4 regions of the Micromonospora sp. WMMD754 genome follow, and region 3 is predicted to be linked to each of the others. Evidence: riboswitches for the same ligand, from Rfam matches in the RefSeq annotation. Region 3 holds a riboswitch; each other region holds the start of a gene.
The links. Region 3 has a riboswitch for cyclic di-AMP ahead of ACN27B_RS26070 (transglycosylase family protein). Riboswitches for the same ligand answer to the same signal wherever they lie in the genome.
Positions count from the first base shown of each region.

Region 1: linked by a shared signal. The riboswitch ahead of ACN27B_RS12625 (coiled-coil domain-containing protein) and the one ahead of ACN27B_RS26070 (transglycosylase family protein) in region 3 are both predicted to bind cyclic di-AMP.
Region 2: linked by a shared signal. The riboswitch ahead of ACN27B_RS10145 (NlpC/P60 family protein) and the one ahead of ACN27B_RS26070 (transglycosylase family protein) in region 3 are both predicted to bind cyclic di-AMP.
Region 4: linked by a shared signal. The riboswitch ahead of ACN27B_RS01930 (coiled-coil domain-containing protein) and the one ahead of ACN27B_RS26070 (transglycosylase family protein) in region 3 are both predicted to bind cyclic di-AMP.

Region 1 is NZ_CP186058.1:2,585,131-2,588,453, forward strand. It holds gene ACN27B_RS12620 (carbonic anhydrase) at 1-476, shown strand, start outside; gene ACN27B_RS12625 (coiled-coil domain-containing protein) at 537-1,562, opposite strand; cyclic di-AMP (ydaO/yuaA leader) riboswitch at 1,567-1,697, opposite strand; gene ACN27B_RS12630 (YibE/F family protein) at 1,852-3,141, opposite strand; gene ACN27B_RS12635 (SHOCT domain-containing protein) at 3,285-3,323, opposite strand, start outside.
Region 2 is NZ_CP186058.1:2,104,740-2,108,062, reverse strand. It holds gene dcd (dCTP deaminase) at 1-247, shown strand, start outside; gene ACN27B_RS10145 (NlpC/P60 family protein) at 320-1,354, opposite strand; cyclic di-AMP (ydaO/yuaA leader) riboswitch at 1,368-1,505, opposite strand; gene ACN27B_RS10140 (N-acetylmuramoyl-L-alanine amidase) at 1,726-3,323, shown strand, end outside.
Region 3 is NZ_CP186058.1:5,546,478-5,549,800, forward strand. It holds gene ACN27B_RS26060 (M4 family metallopeptidase) at 1-51, shown strand, start outside; gene ACN27B_RS26065 (YbaB/EbfC family nucleoid-associated protein) at 118-567, opposite strand; gene ACN27B_RS26070 (transglycosylase family protein) at 739-1,338, opposite strand; cyclic di-AMP (ydaO/yuaA leader) riboswitch at 1,343-1,469, opposite strand; gene ACN27B_RS26075 (LLM class flavin-dependent oxidoreductase) at 1,724-3,286, shown strand.
Region 4 is NZ_CP186058.1:424,271-427,593, forward strand. It holds gene ACN27B_RS01920 (HelD family protein) at 1-680, shown strand, start outside; gene ACN27B_RS01925 (cation diffusion facilitator family transporter) at 757-1,671, shown strand; cyclic di-AMP (ydaO/yuaA leader) riboswitch at 1,815-1,945, shown strand; gene ACN27B_RS01930 (coiled-coil domain-containing protein) at 1,950-3,023, shown strand; gene ACN27B_RS01935 (hypothetical protein) at 3,103-3,323, shown strand, end outside.

The sequences.
Region 1 (3,323 bases), 3.0 Mb from region 3:
TCATCTTCGACCGCGGCCTCGGTGACCTCTTCGTGGTGCGTACCGCCGGCCACACCGCCGGCCCGGAGGTGCTGGGCAGCGTGGAGTACGCGGTCACCGTGCTCGGCACGCCGCTGGTGGTGGTGCTCGGCCACGACTCGTGCGGCGCGGTCCAGGCGGCCCGCGAGGCGGTCCGCACCGGCTCCGCCCCGGCCGGACACCTGGGCGCGGTGGTGGACGCCGTCTCACCCAGCCTGCTCCGGGCCGGTCGCCAGGGAGTCGAGGATCTCGACGGCATCATCGACGTGCACATCGCCCAGACGGTGGAGACCCTGCTGGCCCGCTCCTCGGTGCTCGCCGCGAAGGTGGCCGGCGGGGCCTGCGCGGTGGTCGGCATGTCGTACCGGCTCAGTGGCGGCGAGGTCCGGACGGTGGCGCAGTCGCCGGCCCCGCTGCCGTCACCGGCCGCGTCGGCGGACGCGGCGCTCGCCGGCTGACCGGGAAACGGATACGCGAAAGGGGCCGCCCACGGGCGGCCCCTTTGTCGTACGCGCGCGTCAGAGCAGCGACATGTGCACGTGGTCGGTGTGGTTGGAGGGCCCGCTGTAGGAACTCCAGCCGGTCGCCGGGAACCAGATCTGCCGGTTCCAGATCACGTAGTAGATGCCCAGCCGGTCGGCGTTGCGGATGAGGAAGGCGGCCACCTCGTTGCCGTACCGGCGGGTGTCGTTGTTGTGCCACGGTGCGAAGCCGCTGTTCTGCAACGACCAGTCGCACGCCTTGCCCTTGGGGTGCTCCCACGGCCCGCCGGGGCGGTAGCAGCCCACGAAGCGGTTGAACCCGGCGCGCTTGACCTCCTTGTACGCGTGCAGGGTGCGCGGCGTGACGCAGCCCGAGGTGGTCGGGTCGTTCTCACTGCACGACTCGGACTTCCACCCGCCGTCGGCGGTGCGGCCGGGGCCGATCTTGGCAACCGGCGAGGTGGCCGAGACCAGGCCACCGGTGAAGTCCAGCCCGCCGACCAGCTTCAGCGCCTTCTGCGCCTCGACCTTCTCGCGGGCCATCGCGTTCGCCTGCTTCTCCTGCTCCCGCACCTCGGCGTCGAGCGCGATCTTGGCCCGCTCGGCGCGGCCCTTCACCTCGTTGATGGCGGCGAGTCGCTGCGCGTTGAACAGGTTCAGCTCGTCGAGGGCGCTGGCCCGCTGGACGAACGAGTCGGGGGAGTCGCTCTCCAGCAGCATCGCCATGGCGCCGACGCGACCGGTCCGGTAGGACTGTGCCGCGATCTCGCTCACCTGCGGGCTGAGCGCGTCGAGCTGGTTCTGCGCCGCCTTCACCTCCAGCGCGAGCTGGAGCTGCCGCTTGCGGGACGTGTCCAACTTCGACTTGGCCTGGAGGTAGGCGCGGTTGGCGGCGGTGACGGCCTCGCTGATCAGCGGTGGGTCGTCGTCCTCCGAGTGGCCCGAGGGGTTCGGGGCGGCGGTGCCGGGGGCCGCCGAGGCCGGCGTCGGCCCGGCCAGCACGGCAAGAGCGGCGAGCACGGCCACCACGGGTGTCAGCCAGCGGCGCAGGGGTGCCGTCACAGTGTTCCCTTCCGTCGACCGCCGACCGGGTTAGCTGACGGGTTCGGGACGGAAGCGGCCCCTTCCGCTGGCGCGGATTCACCCCATGTACCTGGTTCCCCGGCTCGCCCGGAGGCGATTGGGCGGCGGCACCGCAGGCGCCGGTGCGCGCCTTCGGCGGTGACCGGCAGCGAGGTTACCCGAGACCACTCCCGGGGATCTACGTCCGGAAGCCGACCAATCGCGAGAATTCGCCACCGCCCAGCGTGACCAGCATCGCGTTTGGAATCGGCCGTCACGCTGCGCAGTGTCACCATGCGGCCTCCGTGCTCCTGCCCCCGCCGGACCGGCCCTCGCCGAGCGCCTCCCACGCGTCCTCCCGGGGCGACGGCGGCCGGGGCGTCGCGGGTCCGGCGGCCCGCCCGGCGCGACCGGCGGTGGTCACGACCGCGGCCAGCGCGGTGGTCAGCGGTACGGCGGCGATCAGGCCCAGCGTGGCCACCGCGCTACGGACGATCTCCTGGGCGAGGAACTCGCTGGTGAGCAGCTGACCCACCGGGCGGGAGTCGGCGACCAGCAGGAGCAGCAGCGGCAGCGAGGCGCCCGCGTACGCCAGCACGATGGTGTTGACGGTGGACGCGATGTGCGCCCGGCCCACCCGGGTGGCCGCCCGGTAGAGCTGCCGTCGGGACAGCCCTGGGTTGGCGTGCGCCAGCTCGGTGACGGTGGCCGCCTGGGTGACGGTGACGTCGTCCAGCACGCCGAGCGAACCGATGATGATGCCGGCCAGCAGCAGTCCGTGCAGGTCCACGTCACCCTGGAACATCGACAGCGTGGTGGCGTCCTCGCTGCCGAAGCCGGTCAGGTGGGTGGCGGCGGTGGCCACCGTGCCCAGCACTCCGGTGATCACCAGGCTGCCGAGCGTGCCCAGCACCGCCACCGACGTCTGCGCGGTGATCCCGTGGGTCAGGTAGAGCACCACGAACATGATCAGTGCGGCGCCGACGATCGCCACCAGCAGCGGCGACTGCCCGGCGCCGATGCCGGGGAGCACGAAGCCGAGCAGGATGGCGAAGCTGGCCACCAGCCCGCCCAGCGCGGCCAGCCCGCGCCAGCGGCCGAACGCCACGATCGCGGCGGCGAAGAGGGCCACCAGCCAGATCAGCGGCGTACCGCGCTGGTGCTCGGCGATGTTGTAGGTCTTCACCGACGGGTCGCCCGGGTCGACCAGCTCGACCAGGATCACCTCGTCACCGACCGCGACCCGGGGCGCGCCGGGTCCGGTGGGGACCGGCGTCTCGACCTGCCGGCCCGCGTCCGGCCCCTGCTCGGCGGCGACGGTCACGGTGCCGCAGGGGCCGCCGGTGTCGCCCTCGGGCGACTCGGGCGTCGGCGGGCAGGGCTCGGTCACCACCCGGGTCACCGTGCCGTGGTAGCGCGGCACGTCCGCGCCGCCGTCCACCGGGTCGCGGTCCGCCCGGGGCCAGAGCACCAGCGCCGCGATCACGGTGAGCACGAAGAGCGGCACCACGGTGGCGATCAGGAGCCGGCGTACGCCCGGCGGCGCGGCGGCTGCGGGACGGGTGTGATCGGCGCCCACGGCGTCTCTCCCAACGGTCGCGGCGGAACCGGGTCACCGGACCGGTCGGGTCACCGGGGCCGGCGCGGACGCGTGGGGATCACGCCCGGGTCGTCGCCCGGCCATGGTATCCAGGGCGGCCCGCGCCGCCGGTGGACGCCGGATCAGGCCAGGCCGGCGCGTCGACGTCGGTAGTCGTCCTC
Region 2 (3,323 bases), 3.2 Mb from region 3:
CCACTCCACCGCCGGCTTCATCGACCCGGGCTTCTCCGGCCACGTCACGCTGGAGCTGTCCAACGTGGCGAACCTGCCGATCACGCTCTGGCCGGGGATGAAGATCGGTCAGCTCTGCATCTTCCGGCTCTCCTCGCCGGCCGAGCACCCGTACGGCTCGGCCGTCTACGGATCGCGTTACCAGGGCCAGCGCGGCCCGACGCCGAGCCGGTCCTGGCAGAGCTGGCGCACCTGGCCGACCCGCTGACGCCGAGCGCCGCTTGTTAAGAGGGGCCCCCTCCTATGCAGAATGCGTTAAGAGGGGGCCCTTCCTTACACCTCAGGCGGGGCGGCCGTAGCTGTTGATGTCGCCGTCGTCGACGCGCTTCATGGTGATCGGCTTGCCGGACTGGGACGCGTGCACCACCCAGCCGTCGCCCACGTACATCCCCACGTGGTGCAGGTCGCCGTAGTAGAAGACCAGGTCACCGGCGCGCAGCTCGGACCGGCTGACCCGCTTCGTCACGTCGTGCTGCTGCCGGGCGTTGTGCGGCAGCGAGACCCCGGCCTTGGCCCAGGCGGCCATGGTCAGGCCGGAGCAGTCGAAGTGGTCCGGGCCGGCGGCCCCCCAGACGTAGATCTTGCCGATCTGGGCGCAGGCGAACTTGACCGCGACCCCGGCCGCGCCGCCGGGGTAGCCGGACGGGCAGGGCGCCGGGCGCAGCGGGCCGCCGCCGCCGTTGCCGTAGACCTTCAGACGTAGCTTCTGCAGTCGGGCGATCTCGCCGTCGATCTGCTTCTTCTTCGTCGCGAGCTGCGCCTCGGTGCGGCTCAGGTCGGCGACCATCTGGTCCAGCGGCCGCTTCTTGGCGGCCAGCTCGTCGCGCAGTTCGGCGACGGCACGCACCTGCTCCTGCTGGTGGTGCGCGAAGCGGTCGAGCAGCTCCAGGCCGCTGACCAGGTCGCCCGGCGAGCGGCTGCCCAGCAGGGCGTTGACGGTGGAGAGGTTGTCGCCCTTGTACGCGTCGGCGGCGAGCCCGCCGACCTGGCCGAGCGCCGCGTCCACCCGGGCCTGCAGCGGGGCGATCTGCCGGCCGAGCGCGTCGGCCTGCTTGCGCCGCACCGCGAGCTGCTCGCGTACGGCGTTGACCTGTTCGATGACCGGTTCGAGCTTGTTCCAGTCGCGGTCGATCTGGGCCTCGATCTCGGCGACCGAGGGTTCGGCGTGGGCCGCCGTGGCGCCGCCGGTCAGGACGACGGCGGTGCCGACCAGGGCGGCGAGGGCGGTGGTGAAGCGGGACCAGCGGGAACGCGGCGCGACGACGTGCCGGTCGACCGACCGGCTCGACGACGGCCGCGGGGCATGGAGTGCCACCGGGCGTCCGTACTCCTTCTTCCTGACCGCCTACCGGGTTAGCTGACGGATTCGGACGGGAAGGGAGCCGCCCTACCGCAGCTCCGCTGCGGATTCACCCCAGGTACCTGGTTCCCCGGCTCGCCCGTGGGCGACTCGGCGGTGTCGGACCGTCACCGACCGGGTTGGACGGTGAGACTGGCGGCCGACGATTCACCAGAGTAGGAGCCGTCGTTATCGATCCGCAACTCGGGACGCCGTGACACTCCGTACCGACACCTGGGTGAAGTTTTCTTTCATTAAGGATTACCTGCTGGAAAGGTATTGACCCTCGCGGGTCTGCGGAGTGAGGGTGGGGACGCAGTGACCCCCATCCCTGTCCAGGAGGTTCGATGCACCTCTCCACCCCGCCGTCGGGCGGACGGATACTGCTGGCCGCCGCCGTGGCGACCGCCACCGCGCTGGCCGTCACCGGCCCGGTGACCGCCGCGCCGGAGACGGCCGGACCCGCCACCGACCGGCAGCAGCAGTACGCCGCCGCGGCCACCGAGTACGGCGTGCCGCAGAACGTGCTGCTCGGCGTCTCCTATCTGGAGTCCCGCTGGGACACCCACCCGGGCCAGCCCAGCACCAGCGGCGGCTACGGCCCGATGCACCTGACCGACGCGGCGCACGTCCTCGCCACCCCGGGCAGCGCCCACGTCGACGAGGACGAGGACCCGCGCGGCGACGACTCCCGCCCGCTCACCCTCGACCCGGCCACCGCCGCCGCGCCGGCACGGGAGACCCCGCTGCCCCGCGCCTCGCTGCAGACGATCGACACCGCCGCGACGCTCACCGGGCTCGACGCGCAGACGCTGCGCACCGACCCGGCGGCGAACATCCGCGGTGGCGCGGCGCTGCTCGCGTCCTACCAGAAGGCACTGGGCGGGCCGGTCGGCGCCGGCACCGACGCGGCGGCCTGGTACGGCGCGGTGGCCCGCTACTCCGGCGCGGACACCGCCGACGCGGCGGCGGCCTTCGCCGACGAGGTCTACGACCAGCTCGGCCAGGGCGCGACCCGGACCACCGACGACGGGCAGCGGGTCACGCTGGCCGCCACCACCGCCCGGCCGGACCGGTCCCGGCTGGCCCGGCTCGGCCTGCGCCACGCGCAGCGGCCGGACGGCCTGGAGTGCCCGGTCCGGTTGGCCTGTGAGTGGATCCCCGCGCCGTACGAGCAGCTCAGCGCCGACCCGGGCGACTACGGCAACCACGACCTGGGCAACCGGCCGAAGCAGCAGAAGATCGAATACATCGTCATCCACGACACCGAGGGCTACTTCGGCCCCAGCGTCGACCTGGTCAAGCGGGCCGACTACCTGGGCTGGCACTACACGCTGCGCTCGGTGGACGGCTACGTCGCCCAGCACATCAAGGCCAAGGACGTCGGCTGGCACGCCGGCAACTGGTACGTCAACGCCAAGTCCATCGGCCTGGAGCACGAGGGCTTCGCCGGTCAGGGCACCTGGTACACCGAGGCGATGTACCGGGCCTCGGCCAAGCTGGTCCGCCACCTCGCGCTGAAGTTCGGCATCCCGCTCAACCGGCAGCACATCATCGGGCACGACAACGTGCCGGGCACCACCGCCGGCACGGTGAAGGGCATGCACTGGGACCCGGGCCCCTACTGGGACTGGTCGCACTACTTCGACCTGATGAAGGCGCCGTTCCGGAGCACCGGCACGGCCCGCACCGGGCTGGTCACCATCGACCCGGACTTCGCCACCAACCGGCCGGCGTTCGTCGGCTGCAACCAGCAGCCGCCGGGCGTCCCGACGCCCACCCCGCCGGCCGAGACCTGCCCGTCGCGCGGCTCCTCCGCGGTGGTCCTGCGGACCGCGCCGAGCGCGGACGCCCCGCTGGTCAACGACCTCGGGCTGCGCCCGGACGGCACGCCGGACACGATGTACATCTCCGACCACGGCGCCCGCGCCTCCGCCGGCCAGAC
Region 3 (3,323 bases):
TCCCTGCAGACGTCCTTCGTCGTCGACGACACCGCGGTCACCCTGAGCTGACCGTAGGGCGAGCGGCCGGTCGTCGTCCTCCGGGCGGCCGGCCGCTTCGTCGCGTCGGCAGGCCGGTCAGGCCGGGCGGCCGGCCCGGGACGCGGCGCCCCGGTCACGTGGGATCCGCGCGGCCACCTCGTGCATCGCGCGGCTGAACAGCTCCGCCTGGTCGGGCAGGCCGCCGAGGCGGGCCGCCAGGGCGTCGGCGTCGGCCCGGGCCGAGTCGCTGACCCGGGCGTCCAGCTCGGCCAGCGCGGCGTTGACGGCGGCGACGACGTGTCCGCAGAGGACCTCCAGCGGCTCGCCGGCCAGGTCCGGGTCGACGGCGACCGAGTCCAGTCGGCCACCCTGGACGGCGACCGCCCGGACGCGGCCGTCGGCCGCGGCGCCCTCGGCCCGGAGCAACTCGCCCGGCTCGCCGTCGGGGTGCACGCCGGCCCGGGACCGCATCGCCGCGAGCGCCTGCTGCGTCCGGCTCAGGAGCTCGTCGAGGCTCGCGGCGGCCGAGAACGGGTCGATGGTCATATCCGCGCTTTCTTCACGTCTTAGCCGAGCATCGTGACCATAGCAACCGGCACCGACGGAGCACGGTCACCGGCCGGCCCCGCCCGCAAGCGAGCAGGTCGGGCGCCGCGCGTCCGGCGTGTCGCGCGACCGCGAACGCCCGGCCGGAGCCCCGGCCGGGCGTTCGGCGGCTCAGCGCAGGCGCAGTCGCTGACCCGGGAAGATCAGGCCCGGATCGTCGCCGACGACAGCGCGGTTGCGCTCGTGCAGCGCCCGCCAACCCCCGGCGACGTGCGCCGCGACGGCGATGCCGGAGAGCGTGTCGCCGGAGCGCACCCGGTAGGTGCCGGCGCCGCCCCGCCCGGCCGGTCGGCCCACAGTGGACCTCGTCGTGGTGGGCCGGTCGGTGGCCTTCCTCGGCGCGGCACGGTCGGCCGCCTTCTTCGGGGACGAGCCCGATCCGCCCTTGCGGCCACAGACCGGCCAGGCGCCGATGCCCTGCCCGTCCAGGACCCGCTCGGCGACGGCGATCTGCTCCGACCGGCTGGCCAGGTCCGCCCGGGCGGCGTACTTCTTCCCGCCGTGGCCGTTCCAGGTGCCGCGCGAGAACTGGAGCCCGCCGTAGTAGCCGTTGCCGGTGTTGATGTGCCAGTTGCCGCCGGACTCGCACCGCGCGACGGCGTCCCAGTTGACACCGGAGGCGCTCGCCGGGACGGCCGGAGCGAACAGGACCGCGGCGCCGGCCAGGACCACACCGACGGCGGTACGACGGGCTGCGTATGCAGTTGCCATGGGGATTCCTCCACGCCGACGAGGTGAGCTGTCGGGTTCGGGCCGAGGAGCCCGGCCGCCGCTGGCGGCTTCACCCCGAGGTGACGTGCACCGAGGAACGTTGGGTCCCCCGCTCCCGCCGAGGTTCGGTTACCGCCGGGCCGGCGGCGGGATTAGGCGTTACCGGCCCGTGGTGTCCACGACTGCGGACGCCACCGACGCTAAGGACGAATCCGGACGATCGCCCACTTCTTGGGATGTTCGTCACCCAGGCGGGCGACCGGGCACGCGGCACGCGGCGACGTGGTAGCGGGACGTCCGGGCCGGATCCGGACGCCCCGCCCGGACGCCCCGGCCCCGGGCTACCGTGGGCGGGACCGGCAAGATCGCACGAGGAGCGGCACGGATGACCGAGCACGGACACGAGCTGGCCTTCGGCGGCTTCCTCACCCCCACCGCCGGACGGCCGGACCAGGTGGTGGCCCTCGCCTCGCTCTGCGAGCAGGTCGGGCTGGACCTGGTCACCTTCCAGGACCACCCCTACCAGCCGGGTTTCCTGGACACGTGGACGCTGATGTCGTACGTGGCCGCCGCCACCGACCGGATCGGACTGGCCGGCAACGTGCTCAACCTGCCGCTGCGCCAACCGGTGGTGCTCGCCCGCAGCGTGGCCAGCCTGGACCTGCTCACCGGCGGCCGGGTCGAGCTGGGGCTGGGCGCGGGCGCGTTCTGGGACGCGATCGAGGCGGCCGGCGGCCGGCGGCTCTCCCCCGGCGCGGCGGTCGACGCGCTCGACGAGGCGATCCAGGTCATCCGGGAGGTCTGGGGCACCGACCGACGCGGGATGATCCGCGTCGCCGGGGAGCACTACCGGGTGGTCGGCGCGAAGCGCGGACCGGCGCCGGCCCATCCGGTGGGCATCTGGGTGGGCGCGTACAAGCCGCGCATGCTGCGCCTGGTCGGTCGCGCCGCGGACGGCTGGCTGCCGTCGCTGGCCTACCTGCCGAAGGGGCCCGACGAGCTGCCCGCGCTCAACGCGCTGGTCGACGAGGGCGCGCGGGCCGCCGGGCGGGACCCCGGCGAGATCCGCCGGATGCTCAACGTGACCGGCAGTTTCACCCGCGCGTCCACGGGGTTCCTGGCCGGGCCGCCGCGGCGGTGGGTGGAGGACCTGGCCGGGCTCACCCTGGAGCACGGCATCACCACCTTCGTCCTGGGCAGTGACGAGCCGCGCGCCATCCAGCTCTTCGCCCAGGAGGTGGCGCCGGCGGTCCGGGAGCTGGTCGCGGCCGAGCGCACCACGCCGGGCAGCGGCGCCCGCGCCGTGGCGCGGGAGCAGGCCGCCGGCGGCGTCCCGACCACCCTCGCGGTCACCCCCACGCCCGACCCGGGGGTACGCCTGAGCGCCCGCCGCCTCTGGGACGAGTCGACCCGTCCGACCGCCCCGCCGGCGCCGGCCGGGCACGTCTACCCGGCCCACGCGCAGGCCGCGGGGCAACATCTGGTGGACGTGCACGACCACCTGCGCCGGGAGCTGGCCCAGGTGCGGGACCTGCTGGAACAGGTCACCCGGGGCGCGGTCTCGCCGGGCGGGGCGCGGGCCGCGCTGAACGAGATGACCCTGCGGCAGAACAACTGGACGCTGGGCGCGTACTGCGCGGCGTACTGCACCGTGGTGACCCAGCACCACGGCCTGGAGGACGCCTCGGTCTTCCCGCACCTGCGCCGCGCCGACGCCGGGCTGGCGGCGGTGCTGGACCGGCTGGAGGAGGAGCACGTGGTGATCCACGGCGTGGTGGAGGGTGTCGACCGGGCGCTGGTGGAGCTGATCGGCCGGCCGGGTGACTTCACCGGGCTCCAGGAGGCGGTGGACCTGCTCACCGACACGCTGCTGTCCCATCTGTCGTACGAGGAGCACCAGATCGTCGAGCCGCTGGCCCGGCACGGCTTCTACCCCGGTCAGCTGTGACCGGCGGATATTCCCGGGCCGCGACGTGAGATAGCTG
Region 4 (3,323 bases), 1.6 Mb from region 3:
AGCGCGCCGCCCGGGCGGCGGCCCGGGAGCGTCCGGTGGACTACCGCGACTACGCCCACGTGGTGGTGGACGAGTCGCAGGACGTCTCGCCGATGCAGTGGCGGATGATCGGGCGCCGGGGCCGGCTGGCGTCCTGGACGGTGGTCGGCGACCCGGCGCAGACCGCCTGGACCGGCGACCCGCAGGAGCTGGACCGGGCCCGCGACCAGGCGCTGGGCCGGCGTAAGCGGCACCGCTACGAGCTGACCACCAACTACCGCAACTCGGCGGAGATCTTCGCGGTGGCGGCGGCGGAGATCCGCCGGCTGTATCCGGACCTGACGCTGCCCGACGCGGTGCGTTCCACCGGCGTGCCGCCGGTCGAGCGTACGGTGCCCGCCGCCGAGCTGCCGGCGAGCACCGTCGAGGCGGCCCGGGTCCTGCTGGGCGAGGTGGAGGGCACCGTCGGCGTGATCACGCCGGTGCCGCGCCGGGACGAGGTGGCCGGCTGGCTGGACGGCCTCGGCGCCGGCCGGCTCCAGGTCGTGACCAGCCTGCAGGCCAAGGGCATGGAGTACGACGGCGTGGTGCTGGTCGCGCCGAGCGAGATCCGGGCCGACCCCGGCTCGGGGGTGCGCACGCTCTACGTCGCGTTGTCCCGGGCCACCCAGCGCCTCACCACGCTCGACCCGACCGGGTGATCCACCCTCACTTGCACACATAGCGATGTGAACATACATTGGGCCTGGCCGGGGTGCGGGAGGGAAGGGTGTGTGCGTGGGCGCAGGTCATGACCACAGCGGTGCGGTGACCAACGCGGCGCACCGCCACCGGGGCCGGCTCTGGGCGGCGTTCGCGCTGCTCACCGCCCTCATGCTGGTCGAGGCGGTGGCCGCCTTCGCGACCGGTTCGCTCGCGCTGCTCTCCGACGCCGGGCACATGTTCACCGACGTGCTCGGCATCGGCATGGCACTGGCCGCGATCACCGCCACCCGGCGCGCCACCACCGATCCGCAGCGCACGTTCGGCCTCTACCGGCTGGAGGTCCTCGCGGCGCTGGCGAACGCGGTGCTGCTCGGCGCGGTCGCGGTCTACGTCCTGGTCGAGGCGGTACGCCGGTTCGGTGACCCGCCGGAGGTGCTGGCCGGCCCGATGCTCGTGGTGGCGGTGCTCGGCCTGCTCGCCAACGTCGGCGCCTTCGCGCTGCTGCGCTCCGGGGCGCAGGAGAGCATCAACCTGCGCGGCGCGTACCTGGAGGTGCTCGGCGACCTGCTCGGCTCGCTCGGGGTGATCGGCGCCGCGCTGGTCATCGCGGTCACCGACTGGTGGTGGGCCGACCCGTTGGTGGCCGTGGCGATCGGTCTGTTCATCCTGCCCCGCACCTGGCGGCTCGGCCGGGCGGCGGTGCGGATCCTGGTGCAGGCCGCGCCGGAACACCTCCAGGTGACCGCGGTGCACGACCGGCTGGCCGCCGTGCCGGGCGTGGCGGAGGTGCACGACCTGCACGTCTGGACGCTGACCTCGGGCATGGAGGTGGCCTCGGCGCACCTGACCACCGATCCCGGCGCCGAGGTCGCCACCGTGCTGGCCGCCGCCCGGGCCGCCCTGCACGAGGACTTCTCGATCGATCACGCCACGTTGCAGATCGAACCCGGAGCGTCGGCCGGAGCGTGCGGCCCGACCGAGTGGTAATTAGGGCAAACTTAAATCTCGGCCGCTATTGTGGCGTAATGCCGGCTTTGCCGGGATCACCGCTCCGGGCGACGGAGCCGGCCCCGGGCAACGCCGGTAGGCTCGGTCGCGGCCACACCGCGGGCGCCATCCCGGCGCCGGTGGAGCGGCCGTCGCCTAATCGCCCGCAGGGCGAGCCGGGGAACCACGTACGTGGGGTGCATCCGCGTCAGCGGTAGGGATCTTCCGTCCCGAACCCGTCAGCTAACCCGGTCGGCGGTTGACGGAAGGACATGTGAATGCCCCCAGTGGCACCTGTACGACGGACGGCCGCCCGGATGGCGGCCCTGCTCGTCGCGATGCTGACCCTCGGCGTCGTGACCGTGCCGGCCTCCCCCGCCGCGGCGACGTGGTCGGCCTCCCCGACCGGCCTGCGCGCCGCCCCCGGCGGTGACGACGAGGGCGGCACGCCCGAACTGCGCGCCCAACTCGACGCGGCCAGCAAGGGCTGGCTGGAGGCCAAGGCCGCGCTGAGCCGGTCGGTGGCCCGGCAGAAGCAGCTCACCGAGCGACTCGACGCGGTCGGCGCCGAACTGGCCGTACGCGACGCCAAGGTCGGCGAGATCGCCGAGGTGGCGTACCGCACCGGCCGGATGGGCACCGCCGCGGCCCTGCTCGGCAGCAGCAGCCCGGAGGGCTTCATGGACCGGGCGGCGGCGCTGGAGCAGGTCGCCGCGCACGAGGACCGGACGCTGCGCGACCTGATCACCACCCGGGACGAGGCGACCCGGACCCGCGCCGCGCTCGACGGCGAGATCCGGGAGCAGCGCAAGCAGGTCACGGTGATGGCCAAGCGCAAGCAGCAGGCCGAGCGGGCGCTGGAGGTGGCGAACGACCGGCCGTCCGCCGGCAGCGGCGGCGTCCGGGGCACCTCGACGGCGAACGCGACGCCGGCCAAGCGCAACTCCGACGGCTCCTGGCCGGCGGAGTCGTGCAGCGTCAACGACCCGACGCCGGCCGACGGCTGCATCACCCCGCGCACCCTGCACGCGCTCAACCAGGCCAAGGCCGCCGGCTTCACCCGGTACGTCTCCTGCCACCGGCCCAGCGGCTCCGGCGAGCACCCGAAGGGACGCGCCTGCGACTTCGCCGCCCAGAAGAACGGCTTCGGCGGGGTGGCCAGCGGCGGCGACAGGACGTACGGCAACAACCTGGCCGCGTACTTCGTGCGCAACGCCGACCCGCTCGCCGTGCTCTACGTGATCTGGTTCAAGCAGATCTGGCTGCCCAGCAGCGGCTGGAAGTCCTACAGCGGCGGCAACGGCGACCCGTCCAGCGACCACACCAACCACGTGCACCTGTCGGTCTACTGAGCACTACGCTCCCCGACGTACCCCGGGCGTCGTCGCGCGGCCCACGACGTGGGCCGCGCGACGGCCGACGATCGGTGGCATGAGACGACTCTCCCCCGGCGGACGCAAGGCGCTGCTCACCGCGCACCTGGTCACCTCGCTCGGCTGGCTCGGCGTCGACCTGGGGCTGCTCGCGCTGGGCGTGGCCGGGCTGCGCGGCGCCGACCCGGAGGTCGTCTACCCCGCCGCGGCCTTGCTGGTCACCTGGCTGTTCGCGCCGCTGAGCGTCGCGGTCTGGCTGATCGGGGTGGCCAGCGCGCT